3 regions of the Pantoea sp. E2023-21 genome follow, and region 1 is predicted to be linked to each of the others. Evidence: riboswitches for the same ligand, from Rfam matches in the RefSeq annotation. Region 1 holds a riboswitch; each other region holds the start of a gene.

Evidence for each region. A riboswitch is a leader RNA that binds a small molecule or an ion and turns the genes downstream of it on or off. The one in region 1 is predicted to bind thiamine pyrophosphate.
Region 2: linked by a shared signal. The riboswitch ahead of ACRQ84_RS21735 (LuxE/PaaK family acyltransferase) and the one ahead of ACRQ84_RS19360 (FAD-dependent oxidoreductase) in region 1 are both predicted to bind thiamine pyrophosphate.
Region 3: linked by a shared signal. The riboswitch ahead of thiM (hydroxyethylthiazole kinase) and the one ahead of ACRQ84_RS19360 (FAD-dependent oxidoreductase) in region 1 are both predicted to bind thiamine pyrophosphate.

Annotation. Positions count from the first base shown of each region.
Region 1 covers NZ_CP195345.1:67,845-72,141, reverse strand. Annotated here, with positions in the region: gene ACRQ84_RS19375 (HesA/MoeB/ThiF family protein) at 1-295, opposite strand, end outside; gene ACRQ84_RS19370 (thiazole synthase) at 307-1,065, opposite strand; gene thiS (sulfur carrier protein ThiS) at 1,069-1,266, opposite strand; gene ACRQ84_RS19360 (FAD-dependent oxidoreductase) at 1,250-2,194, opposite strand; TPP riboswitch at 2,324-2,443, opposite strand; gene ACRQ84_RS19355 (6,7-dimethyl-8-ribityllumazine synthase) at 2,696-3,133, shown strand; gene ACRQ84_RS19350 (MFS transporter) at 3,228-4,297, opposite strand, start outside.
Region 2 covers NZ_CP195345.1:603,555-607,851, forward strand. Annotated here, with positions in the region: gene ACRQ84_RS21730 (acyl-CoA reductase) at 1-775, opposite strand, end outside; gene ACRQ84_RS21735 (LuxE/PaaK family acyltransferase) at 772-1,854, opposite strand; TPP riboswitch at 1,956-2,083, opposite strand; gene ACRQ84_RS21740 (DksA/TraR family C4-type zinc finger protein) at 2,219-2,485, shown strand; gene ACRQ84_RS21745 (YgdI/YgdR family lipoprotein) at 2,570-2,803, shown strand; gene ACRQ84_RS21750 (YgdI/YgdR family lipoprotein) at 2,831-3,061, shown strand; gene ACRQ84_RS21755 (sugar phosphate isomerase/epimerase family protein) at 3,135-3,983, opposite strand; gene ACRQ84_RS21760 (4-hydroxythreonine-4-phosphate dehydrogenase PdxA) at 4,043-4,297, opposite strand, start outside.
Region 3 covers NZ_CP195344.1:1,799,038-1,803,334, reverse strand. Annotated here, with positions in the region: gene ahpF (alkyl hydroperoxide reductase subunit F) at 1-1,463, shown strand, start outside; gene ACRQ84_RS08535 (hypothetical protein) at 1,532-1,735, opposite strand; TPP riboswitch at 1,959-2,053, shown strand; gene thiM (hydroxyethylthiazole kinase) at 2,087-2,872, shown strand; gene thiD (bifunctional hydroxymethylpyrimidine kinase/phosphomethylpyrimidine kinase) at 2,869-3,669, shown strand; gene fbaB (class I fructose-bisphosphate aldolase) at 3,817-4,297, shown strand, end outside.

The DNA.
Region 1 (4,297 bases):
GCAGCGCCTCGACCTGCACTTCTGGATTGCGCTGCTGCAAAGCCTGCTGCGCCCGCAGCACTTTGGGCTGGTCGATATCCTGCAGAGTAAAGAGTGTTTGCCGATGCAGGTTATGCAGCGCCACGATATCGTCGTCATACAGACGAATATGACCGACACCCGCGCCCACCAGCTGCGGCAACAGCGTGGCGCTTAATCCACCCGCGCCCGCCACCAGCACGCGCGCGTTTAGCAGCCTCTGTTGCCCTGCCTCACCGATTTCCGGCAGCATCATCTGACGTTGATAACGTTGCATATTTAGCGGCCTCAACTTAAGTTGGCCAGGCCAAAGATCGGCGTGGACGCGCTCGCCATATCACGCTTCTCCATCAATCCGGCGCGGCGTGCGGCCTGTCCGGCTTCAATCGCCAGGCGGAAGGCGTTGGCCATGCCGATCGGGTCGCCCGCTTTGGCGACGGCGGTATTGAGCAGGATGCCATCGAAACCCATTTCCATCGCCTGCGCGGCCTGCGACGGCGCGCCAATTCCCGCATCAATAATCAGCGGAACATCGCTGAACCACGCACGCATCGCGCGCAGGCCGTCAATGTTACGCAAACCCTGGCCGGAACCGATCGGCGCGCCCCACGGCATCAACAATTCACATCCGGCCGCCAGCAGCTTTTCGCCAACGATCAGATCTTCGGTGGTATACGGGAACACCTGAAAGCCGTCTTCTGTGAGGATGCGCGCTGCTTCTACTAGCGCAAAAGGATCGGGCTGCAGCGTGTCGGCATGGCCAATGACTTCCAGTTTGATCCACGCCGTGTTGAACAGTTCCCGCGCCATATGGGCGGTGGTGACGGCTTCTTTCACCGTGTGACAACCGGCGGTATTCGGTAACACGCGGATGTTGAGGCCGGTCAATAACTCGCGGAAAGCCGCCCCCGCCGCGCCTTCGCGCCGCAAACTGACGGTAATGATGTCGGTGCCGGAGGCGGCAACCGCCTGCTGCAAAATGGCGGGCGAAGGATAGCCGGCGGTGCCGAGCAGGAAGCGAGATTGCGGATCAAAATCGTAGAACATCGTTTAACCTCCCTGCATCGGTGACAGCACTTCGAGCTGACAACCTTCGTCCAGCAGCTGTGTGTCGTACTGGCTTTTTGGCACAAAAGCCCCGTTCAAGGCAGTGGCGACGCAGGCTACATCAATTTGCTGCTCGATTAGCAATTCGCTCAGGCTCTTAGCCTGGGTGCTGATGGCGCGGCCGTTAAGCTGAATATTCATTTAAGTGCTCCCCGAAAAGGCGCTGCATTAGCTGCTCAGCCAGCATCGGTGCCAGCAGAAAACCGTGGCGATACAGGCCGTTGAGATAAAAGGTTTGATTGTGATAGTGAATTTCCGGCAGATTTGCCGGATAGGCCGGACGCAGTCCGCTGCCGCTCTCAATCACGCGCGCTTCGGCTAAGGCCGGATGGATCGCGTATGCGGCGCTGAGCAGCTCCATCATGGCGCGCGCACTGATGGCGCTGGCATCGTCGCTTTCGATCATGGTGGCGCCGAGCATAAAATGGCCGCCGCGACGCGGCACCAGATAGCAGGGAAAACGCGGATGCAGCAGACGAATCGGGCGGGAAAACTGCACTTCATCGCTGTGCAGGATCAGCATCTCGCCGCGCACCGCACGCAGGCGCGGCAGTTCAGGCGCGGCGTGGATGCCGCGACAATCGATAATCTGTCCACTCGGTGCAGTGCGGTTGAAGGGCACACCGCGCGCGATCAGCGTGTCACGCATCTCCTGCAGCGCCAGCCGCGGATCGAGGTGCGCTTCCTGGGCGAAAAACAGTCCGCGCGCAAAGCGTCCTTCCAGCGCCGGTTCGATGTCTGCAGGATCGATCCAGTGATGCTGCTCGGTCATGCGGGCGAAACGGTTGAGTTCCTGGCTATCGCGCGGTGGCGCAACCACTAACGTGCCCTGATGCTCAATGCTGCTGATGCGCGATTGCCACCATGCGGCGGCATGTTGTCCAAGGGTGATAACGTCGCGCGGCGCGCTTTCGGCTTCACACCAGGGCGCCAGCATGCCGCCAGCAAACCACGATGCCGGTTGGCGTGATTCATCGCCAATGACCTCGACGTCTTCGCCGCGTTCCGCCAGCAAGGTTGCCACGCACAAGCCCGCCACGCCGCAGCCGAGCACGCTCCAGCGGCTCACAGCGCCGGTTCCAGGATGTTCAAAAAGGGGGAATTCACATCGGCCTCTCAGTGTTAGCTGAGACCCGCAGATACAGGAGAAGGGAAATGGCGCAACCATCGAGCTTGCCTGAGCGCCAGACAGCCCGATGAAAAAGACTGTCAGTCTTCCTACGCCAGTATCAACTGGGTCAGGTTCAAAGGGTCGCTAAGCCGCGCAATGCGCAATTAGCCTCTCAGTCTCTTTGGCGAGACTCCCCCGACGCGTCTATTTGTATTGCAGGCGTTGGCCGCCGTCAAGTGCGCTATTCAGTCACCGCACATTCCGTAGCGGCGTAATTTATTGCGCGATAAATCGCGCCGCTACGGAATGTGCCAGCTTTGACAGCGGTTTTTACATCCTCACAGGCGAGCGTGAAGGCATTTATCGCTACCTGGACTTGGTGGATCACCAGCGTAACATATGGTATACAAACACATTATTTTATGCGCAAGAACAAATACAGGTGATGTCGGAATAACCATGAACAATATTAAAATTGCATTTATTAAAGCCGGCTGGCACAAAGAAATTGTCCATAACGCCCTGGTAGGTTTTGAAAAAGAATTAGCCGATCAATCCGTTGAAGCGGAATTAAAAGTGCTGGAAGTGCCTGGCGCATTTGAAATGCCATTGCTGGCTAAGCGTCTGGCCGAAACCGGCAAGTATGATGCGATTGTCTGCGCCGCGCTGGTGGTTGACGGCGGTATCTATCGCCATGATTTTGTTGCCGCTGCGGTGGTTGATGGCCTGATGAATGTGCAGCTGACCACCAATGTGCCGGTGTTTTCCGTTTCATTAACGCCACATAATTTCCAGCCGGTTGATGTTATCGAAAACTTCTATACCGAGCATTTCATTAAGAAAGGCAAAGAAGCGGCGCGCGCAGTGCTGGCTATTCACCATTTGTCGATTGACTGAATCATTAAAAAGGGAGCACCTCATCAGGCGCTCCCTTTTTATTTATGATGACTTTCTTTGGTTAATATTCAGAATAGTGCCAGCCTCGCCTCACTCAATGTTTCACACTCATCAAATGATTACGCTTCAATTGTCGGCGCGTTTCAGACGGATTGATATCGCACGCTTTAGGCAGTAACAGCGTAAAGATACCGGCAATCACCAGCGACCCCGCCAGCCAGCAAATCGCCACGTTTTGGCTGTACAGCAGCGTCATGATCCCGACTAAATACGGTCCGCAGAATCCGCCCAGATTACCCAAACCATTGATGACACCACGCGCGCTACCCGCGACTTCAGGCGCAGCAATTCGTCCGGGAATCGACCAGAACGGGCTGGTTGCCGCTTTGAGGAAGAAGCCGCACACCACCAGCGCAATATAGGCCGCCACCACATTGTCATGCAGTACCACCGAAGCCAGCAATGCCGCGGCAAAGCAGAACAGCGACACCATCACCCACAATCGGCGCTTACCGGTGCGATCGCTTAACCATGAAATGGCGTAGATGCCGAGCACGGTGGCGACAAAGGGGATCGCCGCCAGCAGACCGACGCCCGCCATATTGGTGCCGGTGAGATTTTTCAGGATACTTGGCAGCCACAGTGTGTAACCGTAATCACCGGTTTGATAAAAGAAGTTGAGCGCCACTAACTTCATCAGGCCCGAGTTGCGGAACACCGCTTTCAACGGCGCTTTGCTAACCGGTTCCTTTTGCAGGTGCAGTGCTTTTTCGCGCGCCAGTTCGCGCAACAAATATTCTTTTTCACGGGCCGGTAACCAGCGCGCCTCTTCTGGACGATCGGCGATCACCAGCCACCACACCAGCAGCACCACGGCAGAAAGCAGGCCTTCAATAATAAACAGCCAGCGCCAGTCCAGCACATTGATGATGTAACCGGAAATCGGTGCGGTGAACATGCCGCCTAACGGCGCGAACATCATGACAAAGGCGTTGGCGCGCCCCAGCTCTTTTTCCGGGAACCAGTTGCTGACCATGGTTAACACCACTGGCAGCATGCCGCCTTCGGAAATCCCCAGCACGAAACGCAGCGCCAGCAGCTGATAATGGTTAGTGACAAAACCGGTGGCGATGGAGACGACCATCCACGCGGCCAGCGACCAGG
Region 2 (4,297 bases), 290 kb from region 1:
TGTGGCCGTGTGGCAGAAAGCGGGTGGTGACAGGCAAACGCTGTTGGATCGCCGCCAGCGTTGAGTTTCCGCCATAAGCCACCACCGCATCGGGCTGGCGCAGCCACGTTGGCTCGGTTTGCGCATCGCCACCTTTCCACCACACTACTGCGATGCACTCGCCCAGTTTTGGGTCGATTTCCGCCAGCAATTGCGCGAACCAGCTCGCCATCAGTGGCTCATTGCCCGGCAGTTTGCCAATGGTGCCCGCTTTGACCAGCAGACCGCAGATCAAACTCCACAGCGGCAAACCGGGCACATTACCCGCCCAGATGTGCATCAATAGCTGCGGGCCAAATGCCCGCGCGAAACCGCCTTTAGGGCGCGGTTGGAAATCGTCGAGCATTTGAGGATCGGCGAAATCTTCCGCCAGAAAGCGTTTCAGCTGCGGCTGGCGGAAAGTTTTCAGGTAGCCGGTGAGGCCAAGGCGCACCATTTCGGCATCGTAACCGGTGATAATCGGCAGCAGCTTTTCAGCCTTGATACGTAACGGATGCTGGCGATCAAGTAGTCGCACTACCGCTTGATCAACGACGGCAATGATCTGCGCGACGCTTAGCTGGCAGAGGTAGGCGCGGGCGTTGGCGCGGATGCGCGCAGAAAGAGCGTTTATCTGCTCATCATTGAGTTGCGGAACGCAAACCTCAAGATTTTCGCCGTGATGGCTGAAATTCAGCGTGTGCCACTGCACGTCATCAATGGAAAGGCCCGGCAGATGACCGGCAATTTCTTTCACAGCGGAGCCCGCGCGCCGGCGAGAAACGCATCCATGGTCAATGAACAGCCTTTGGCATCAGCACCGGTCGCGCGTCCCAGCAGATGAAATCCGCCAGGCACGATCGCACCGGCATCTTCCGTTAACAGGGCGGAAACCGAGTTGAAATGCGCCAGATCGTGATGCACCAGCACGCCAATCTCGCCCTCCGGCACATCATCACCGGTAAGCGGATTGACCACACGCGTGCGGATCCAGTGCGGTCCTGATTTCACCGGCGGGCAGTGTTCATTCCCCGAGTCGTAGAATTGCGTGCTGATTTCGGTCATACCGTACATGTTGATGCAGTGTTGGCGCGGAATGCCGAATGCGGCGGCGAGCGATGCGTAGAATTCTTCCGCGCCCATTTCGCGTGACTGGCCCTTAAACCCGCCGGTATCCAGAATGCGACTGCCTGCAGGCAGCGAGAAGCGCCGCTGCTGGCGCTGCATTTCATCGAGCAGATGCACGAAGCTGTAGCTTGCACCCAGCAGCGCATACGGCTCGCCGCGAGCTTCGGTCTGCTCCAGCGCGTTGAACAGAAGTTCGGTTTCGAGACCCTGCTCGCCCACCATCACTGCACTGTCTGGCGTACCACATTCCTGTAGCGCCACATCGAGATAGGTAGCCAGCGAGGAGTTCGGCATCACCACCGGGTCCGGGAACAAAATGCCCATGCGGATACGTGCTCTGCCTGCCATAAAGCGGCGGCGGAAGTTGAGCAGCATTGAATGTTTCCACACTTCCAGCGTTGGGTGGTAGCTGCGCCCTTTTACCGTGCCGGTAGTGCCGCTGGTCATAAAAATGGCTGCCATTTCGTCGACGGGTCGGCAGCTGAGGGTCAAATCTTTAAAGGCGGTAATCGGAATGGCGGGAATATTGCGCCAGCTTTTCACCGTCAGGGGCGTGCGGCCACGCTGGATGGCGAAGCGGCGATAAGGTGGGTTATGGGTGAACTGGTAGGCGAAGATTTCAAGGGCCAGCTGGTTGAAATCGTCGTCTGAGGCATCTTCGCGCTGCAGGAATGCCAGCAGAGCCTGGATGATTTGGGTTTCGTTCATGTGCATAGCCACCTTTGCGATTGCGCAGAGACTCCCAGGCATCGCCTGAAGAGCGCGAACTGTCCGCTACAAAGCACAAAGAGGGAATCAGGGCGTACTGTCGCCCTGCGGTTCCGCATCCCTACGCCGGTATTAGCCGGATCAGGTTCGGAGGGTCACTACGTTGCCAGCGCAGACACGCCAGCCGGTAGAATCTCAGCCCCTTAACAGAGCACCCCTTGGAACAAGCCGCAGTCTAGGGTGGCGCCCGAGGATGTGTCAACCCTGTTAAATGTGGTGGCGTTTTACGCAGTCATTCCCACCTGCCCGGCATTAATCGCGCCGTGTCTTATACTTTTCCTATACGTTTTTATGGAGGTGAAGTATGGCTGGCGGTTGGTCGGAAGACGGTGCGGTTCACAAACAAATTGATGCCACGGTTGATGATGCGGTAGCCCGCGCCCGCGAAAATCTCGGTCACGGCGAAAGCGCCGAGTTTTGCGATGAGTGCGGTGAACCGATCCCGGAAGCGCGTCGCGCGGCGTTAGCGGGCGTGCGTTATTGCGTGAACTGTCAAAGCAAGATGGATAAAAAACAGGCGGCGAACAGCGGTTACAATCGTCGCGGAAGTAAGGATAGCCAGTTGCGTTAATACCACGCTTTCTGGCTGTTTCGGAAAAATGTTCTAAGCTATTTAGGTAGTTAAAACTTATTCCACTGAAAGGAACTCATCAAGATGAAAAAAACAGTATTAGCAACCGCATTTCTTGGCACCTTTATGGCAATGACATTGTCAGCGTGTTCTTCTAATCAGGCCATTAAGACTACCGACGGACGCACTATCGTGACGTCTGGCAAGCCGCAAATCGACAGCGACACGGGCCTTGTTTCCTACAAGGATGCGCAAACGGGTAAAACTGAGCAGATCAATCGCGACAAGATTACCAACATGAGCGAACTGGATAATTAATATCCTTATAACTGTCTGGAGAGACTAATGAAAAAATCAATTTTGCTTTCTATTACTGCAGTGATTGCCCTGTCCGCACTAACCGGATGTACGCGTACTTCCTACGCTATCCACACCAATGATGGTCGCACCATCGTAACTGATGGCAAACCACAGGATGCGGAAACCGGCCTGCTGGGTTATGTCGATGCCAATGGCGTGAAGCAGCAAATGAATAAGAGTGACGTGAAAGAGATTTCAGAAATTCCTAAGAAATAATCTGACTGAATCCGCACCGCTGAAAGAGATTGTCCTTCCAGCGGTGCGGATTTAACGCCCTGCTATGTCTGCTTTAGCCAGCGTTGCGCTGCAGTCCATCGATATACCTTTTACTCTCCCTCAGCACCTCAACAATGCGTTCAAGTTCCACTGGCGCGCCACTGCGTACCGGCATGCTGTTAGCCAGCCGATGCATGCGCAGCGGAATTTCTAACGTACAAGGAATATCTCTCTCAGCCAATGCGTTAAGTAACGGTTGATAATCCAGCAAACCCTGACCGATGGGTGGAAAGTAAAACTCTGCGCCCTGCTTAAACACATCTTTAATGTGGCAATGCCGCATCTGCGGCAGCAACTGCATCATTTGCTTTATCGCATCAGCTTCGGGTCGCAGCGACACCATGTTGCCGGCATCGCCATTAAAGGCTACCGCCGCGCTACCCACCTCTTGCAGCAGTTGTTCACCCTTGTCTGCCAGCGCAAAGGCATCATAATTCGTGTCACCGCCATTTTCGATCAGTAAGCAACACCCCGCCTGCTCAAGATGCGGCGCGATCTGCCGTAGATGACTCACCAATACCGCATAATCCTCACGCTTTGCCGTGCAGGCATTGAGCAGCTTGACGCCAATCGCCTGAGCAAAACCAATGCGCGTTTGCAGGAATTCGACCGCTTCTGGTCGTGCGAGGTTAAAGGTGCAACCCAGCGCCAGCGTTTTCAACTGATGCTTGTTCAGCAAGGTAAGAATGCGTTGCGCATTCTCCGGGCTAAACAAGCTGTCATCAAGATCGCCAACATAGCCTTGGTTATAGGCCAACTCAACGTAGTCGTAACCAAGTTCGCGAATGATACCGAAGGCGAGGTCCATATCGTGCCCGTCGAAAATCGCGGTGTTAACACCGAGTTTGAGGGGATGAGGCATAGCACGCTTTCTCCTTATATCGCTGCACCCCGACAACATATTGGGGTGCTGAAGCCATCTTAAGCGGCGCTGGTTGCCATACGCACTAGCAAGCGGAAGGCATTCTCAAACGCCGATGGCGTGGCAAGATTTTGCCCATATAAGTTGTATGCGGTGCCGTGATTGGCGGTCGCGATCGGAATCGGCAGTCCGCCCTGCACGGTGATGCCGCGCTCGAAGCCAAGCATTTTTAACGCGGTGGCGAACTGATCGTGGTACATCGAAACCACAGCATCCAGTTGCTGTGTTTCTACCGCTTTGTAAGTGGTATCGGC
Region 3 (4,297 bases), on a different replicon from region 1:
TTCGCACTCTGCTGGCCGATATCGCGAGCTTGTCAGAAAAAGTCAGCTTCCGTGAAGAGAACGATCGTCCGGTTCGTAAACCCTCTTTCCTGATCACCAACCCAGGCCGTAACAGTGGGCCGCGCTTTGCCGGTTCGCCAATGGGTCACGAATTTACTTCACTGGTTTTAGCCTTGCTGCAAACCGGTGGACATCCTTCGAAAGAAGCGCAAAGCCTGCTGGATCAGGTTGTGGCGCTGGAAGGCGACTTCCACTTCGAAACGTATTACTCACTGTCGTGCCACAACTGTCCTGACGTGGTACAGGCGCTGAACCTGATGGCGGTGCTGAACCCGCGTATCAGCCATACCGCGATTGACGGCGGTATGTTCCAGAACGAAATCACCGAGCGCAACGTGATGGGCGTGCCGGCCGTGTTCCTGAACGGTAAAGAGTTCGGGCAGGGTCGTCTGAGCCTGGCGGAAATCGTCGGTAAAGTAGACACCAATGCCGATAAGCGCGCGGCGGAAGAGCTGAATAAGCGTGATGCCTACGAAGTGCTGATCGTCGGCAGCGGCCCGGCGGGCGCAGCAGCGGCCATCTACTCGGCACGTAAAGGTATTCGTACTGGCCTGATGGGCGAGCGTTTCGGTGGCCAGGTGTTGGATACCGTAGATATCGAAAACTATATCTCTGTGCCGAAAACGGAAGGCGCTAAGCTCGCCGGTTCTCTGCGTGCCCACGTTGATGATTACGACGTGGATGTGATTGATACCCAGAGCGCCATCAAGCTGATTCCAGCGGTGAAAGAGGGCGGTCTGCACGCGATTGAAACGGCATCTGGCGCAGTATTGAAATCTCGCAGCATCATCATTGCCACCGGCGCACGCTGGCGCAATATGGGCGTGCCGGGTGAAGAGCAGTATCGCACCAAGGGCGTGACTTACTGCCCACACTGCGACGGTCCGCTGTTTAAAGGCAAACGCACCGCGGTCATTGGCGGCGGTAACTCTGGCGTGGAAGCGGCTATCGATTTGGCAGGCATTGTTGAGCACGTTACGCTGCTGGAATTTGCCAGCGAAATGCGCGCCGACAAAGTGCTACAAGACAAACTGCGCAGCCTGAAAAACGTCGATGTGATTCTGAATGCACAGACCACCGAAGTGAAAGGCGACGGCAGCAAAGTCACCAGCCTGACGTACATCGACCGTAATAACCAGACCAGCCACGAAATCGCGCTGAGCGGTATCTTCGTGCAGATTGGTTTGTTGCCAAATACCACCTGGCTGGAAGGTGCGGTTGAGCGCACCAAAATGGGCGAAATCATCATTGATGCCAAGTGTGAAACCAGCCTGAAAGGCGTGTTCGCGGCCGGCGACTGCACCACGGTGCCGTACAAGCAGATCATCATCGCCAGCGGTGAAGGCGCGAAAGCCTCACTCAGCGCCTTTGATTATTTGATTCGTACCAAACCGGCTGAATAAGTTTTTGCGATAGCCACGCAACAGCCCTGCAATCTGTGTTGCAGGGCTTTTTTTATATATGGATGTTGCTAACCCAACCAGCGTTTTGCTTCGGCATCACTGATATCGCGGTAATACACCTTGTTCAGATATTCGCCGCATCGTTTACAACGCGCTTCAATGTGAGTGGAAAAATAAGTTCTGCCGGTGGGAGAAATCGCGCCCTTGCGGGATATTTGGATGTTGTGCCATTTATGCGCATGTGGAATAAAGCTGAAGAATTTTAATTTCATTATCGCTACCGGAATCGAGTGGGCGGGGTTTCTCTTCAAATCCGGAGGGCTATTAGGCCGTTTTTTGCGCAAAATGAGCTTGATATTTATCAAGTTGAAATGAGTCTTGTCTCAAATGATTGGTTTTTAATTGGCACTCAACAGCGCCACTTTCATCACATCGGCTGATTTACAAGCTTCAACGCTGCCATTATCCTGTCTGCGGCATGAAGCAACACCTGCATGCTATGACTCGGGGTGCCCCTGTAAACAGGGCTGAGATACACCCGCTGACCTGATCTGGATAATGCCAGCGTAGGGAAGTCAGATGCCTGACCGCATTCGCCTTCTTGATCGCCGGTTGGGAGCCTTATGAAAAAGCCTGACCTTCTTTCCCCTGCGCAACTCGCGCACTCACTGCAACTGCTGCGTCAGCAAGCGCCACTGGTGCACTGCATGACGAATGACGTGGTGCAAACCTTTACTGCCAATGTGCTGCTGGCGCTGCAAGCCTCGCCTGCGATGGTGATCGATCCTGAAGAGGCGGCACAATTTGCGGGTTTTGCCGATGCGTTATTGATTAACGTCGGCACGCTAACGCGCAATCGTCGTGATGCCATGTTAGCGGCGGTGCAAGCCGCGCAAAGCGCAGGCACGCCGTGGACGCTGGATCCGGTGGCGGTCGGCGCATTAACGCTGCGCACCGCCTTCTGCCAACAGTTGCTGAGCCTGCAACCGGCGGCGATTCGCGGTAATGCTTCAGAAATTCTCGCCCTGGCGAACCAGGCAAGCGGCGGACGCGGTGTGGACAGCCTGCATCAGGCGGATGCTGCGCTAAGTGCGGCCCAGCAACTGGCAGGTGATTACCAAACCGTTGTAGCGGTTACCGGTGAAGTCGATTACGTCACTGACGGTGTGCAAACGCTGGCCATTCCCGGTGGCAGTCCGCTGATGACGCGCGTGGTGGGCACAGGTTGCGCGCTGTCGGCGGTGGTTGCCGCCTTTAGCAGCTTACCGGGCGATCGCCTGCAACATGTCGCTGCGGCCTGCCGCGTGATGTCGCTGGCCGGTGAGCTGGCCGCGCGTAAAGTCGAAGGGCCGGGCAGTTTTGTCGCCGCGTTCCTTGATACGTTGTGGACGCTGGAGGTGAATGCATGAAACGCATCAACGCGTTAACCATTGCTGGCACCGATCCGAGCGGCGGCGCGGGTATTCAGGCCGACCTCAAAGCCTTTTCCGCGCTGGGCGCTTATGGCACCAGCGTTATCACTGCGCTGGTGGCACAAAACACCTGCGGCGTGCGGTCGGTCTATCGCATCGAACCTGATTTCGTTGGCGCACAACTCGATTCGGTGCTGGATGATGTGCGCATCGATGCCGCTAAGATTGGCATGCTGTCAGAAACCGCGATTGTCGAAGTGGTGGCCGAGCGGCTAAAACGGGCCCGTTTGCCGTTTGTGGTGCTGGATACGGTGATGATCGCCAAAAGCGGCGATGCGCTGCTGTCGCCGGATGCGGTAGCCAGCGTGCGCGAATTGCTGCTGCCGCAGGTGTCGCTGATCACGCCAAATCTGCCGGAAGCCGCCGCGCTGTTGGGACGCGTGATGGCGCAGGATGAGAAAACCATGTTGCAGCAGGGCGATGCACTGCTCGATCTTGGCTGTGAAGCGGTGCTGATGAAGGGCGGACATCTTAGCGATGCCGAAAGCCCGGATTGGCTGATTACCCGCGACGGACGTCAGCGCTTTACCGCGCCACGTGTTAACACGCGTCACACGCATGGTACGGGGTGTTCGCTGTCGGCGGCGCTGGCCGCATTGCGTCCGCGTCATGATGATTGGGTGACGACGGTGGCAGAAGCCAAAGCCTGGCTGCAGCAAGCGCTGCTGCACGCCGATTCGCTGGAAGTAGGAAAAGGCATTGGGCCGGTGCACCATTTCCATCAGTGGTGGTAGGGCGTAACGCCAGATTGCCGCTTTTTCATTGCGCATCCGTCTGAAAAATGGAGTCAGCAATTTGCCTGCCTGGTGCATTCCGGTCCAGGCTGTTGGGGGCGAATCGGCAACGGCCGGTTCCAATCCAGCCATTTATCAGGAGCGAACATGACGGACATCGTACAGTTATTGGGCAAAGAAGCGGACAGCCTTCTTCAACATCGCTGCATGACTCTTCCAGCGGATAGCCTCTATTTACCCGGCGCGGATTATGTCGATCGCGTCATGATCGACAACAATCGCTCTCCCACCGTATTACGCAATATGCAAACGCTGTACAACACCGGACGTCTGGCGGGCACCGGCTATTTATCGATTCTGCCGGTCGATCAGGGCGTTGAGCACTCAGCGGGCGCCTCCTTTGCCGCCAATCCGGCCTATTTCGATCCGAAGAATATTGTTGAGCTGGCGATTGAAGCCGGCTGTAACTGCGTGGCATCCACCTATGGCGTGCTGGCCTCGGTGGCACGCCGCTATGCGCATCGCATTCCGTTTATGGTGAAGCTAAACCATAACGAAACCCTGAGTTATCCCACCCAATACGATCAGACGTTGTATGCCAGCGTTGAGCAGGCGTTCAATCTGGGCG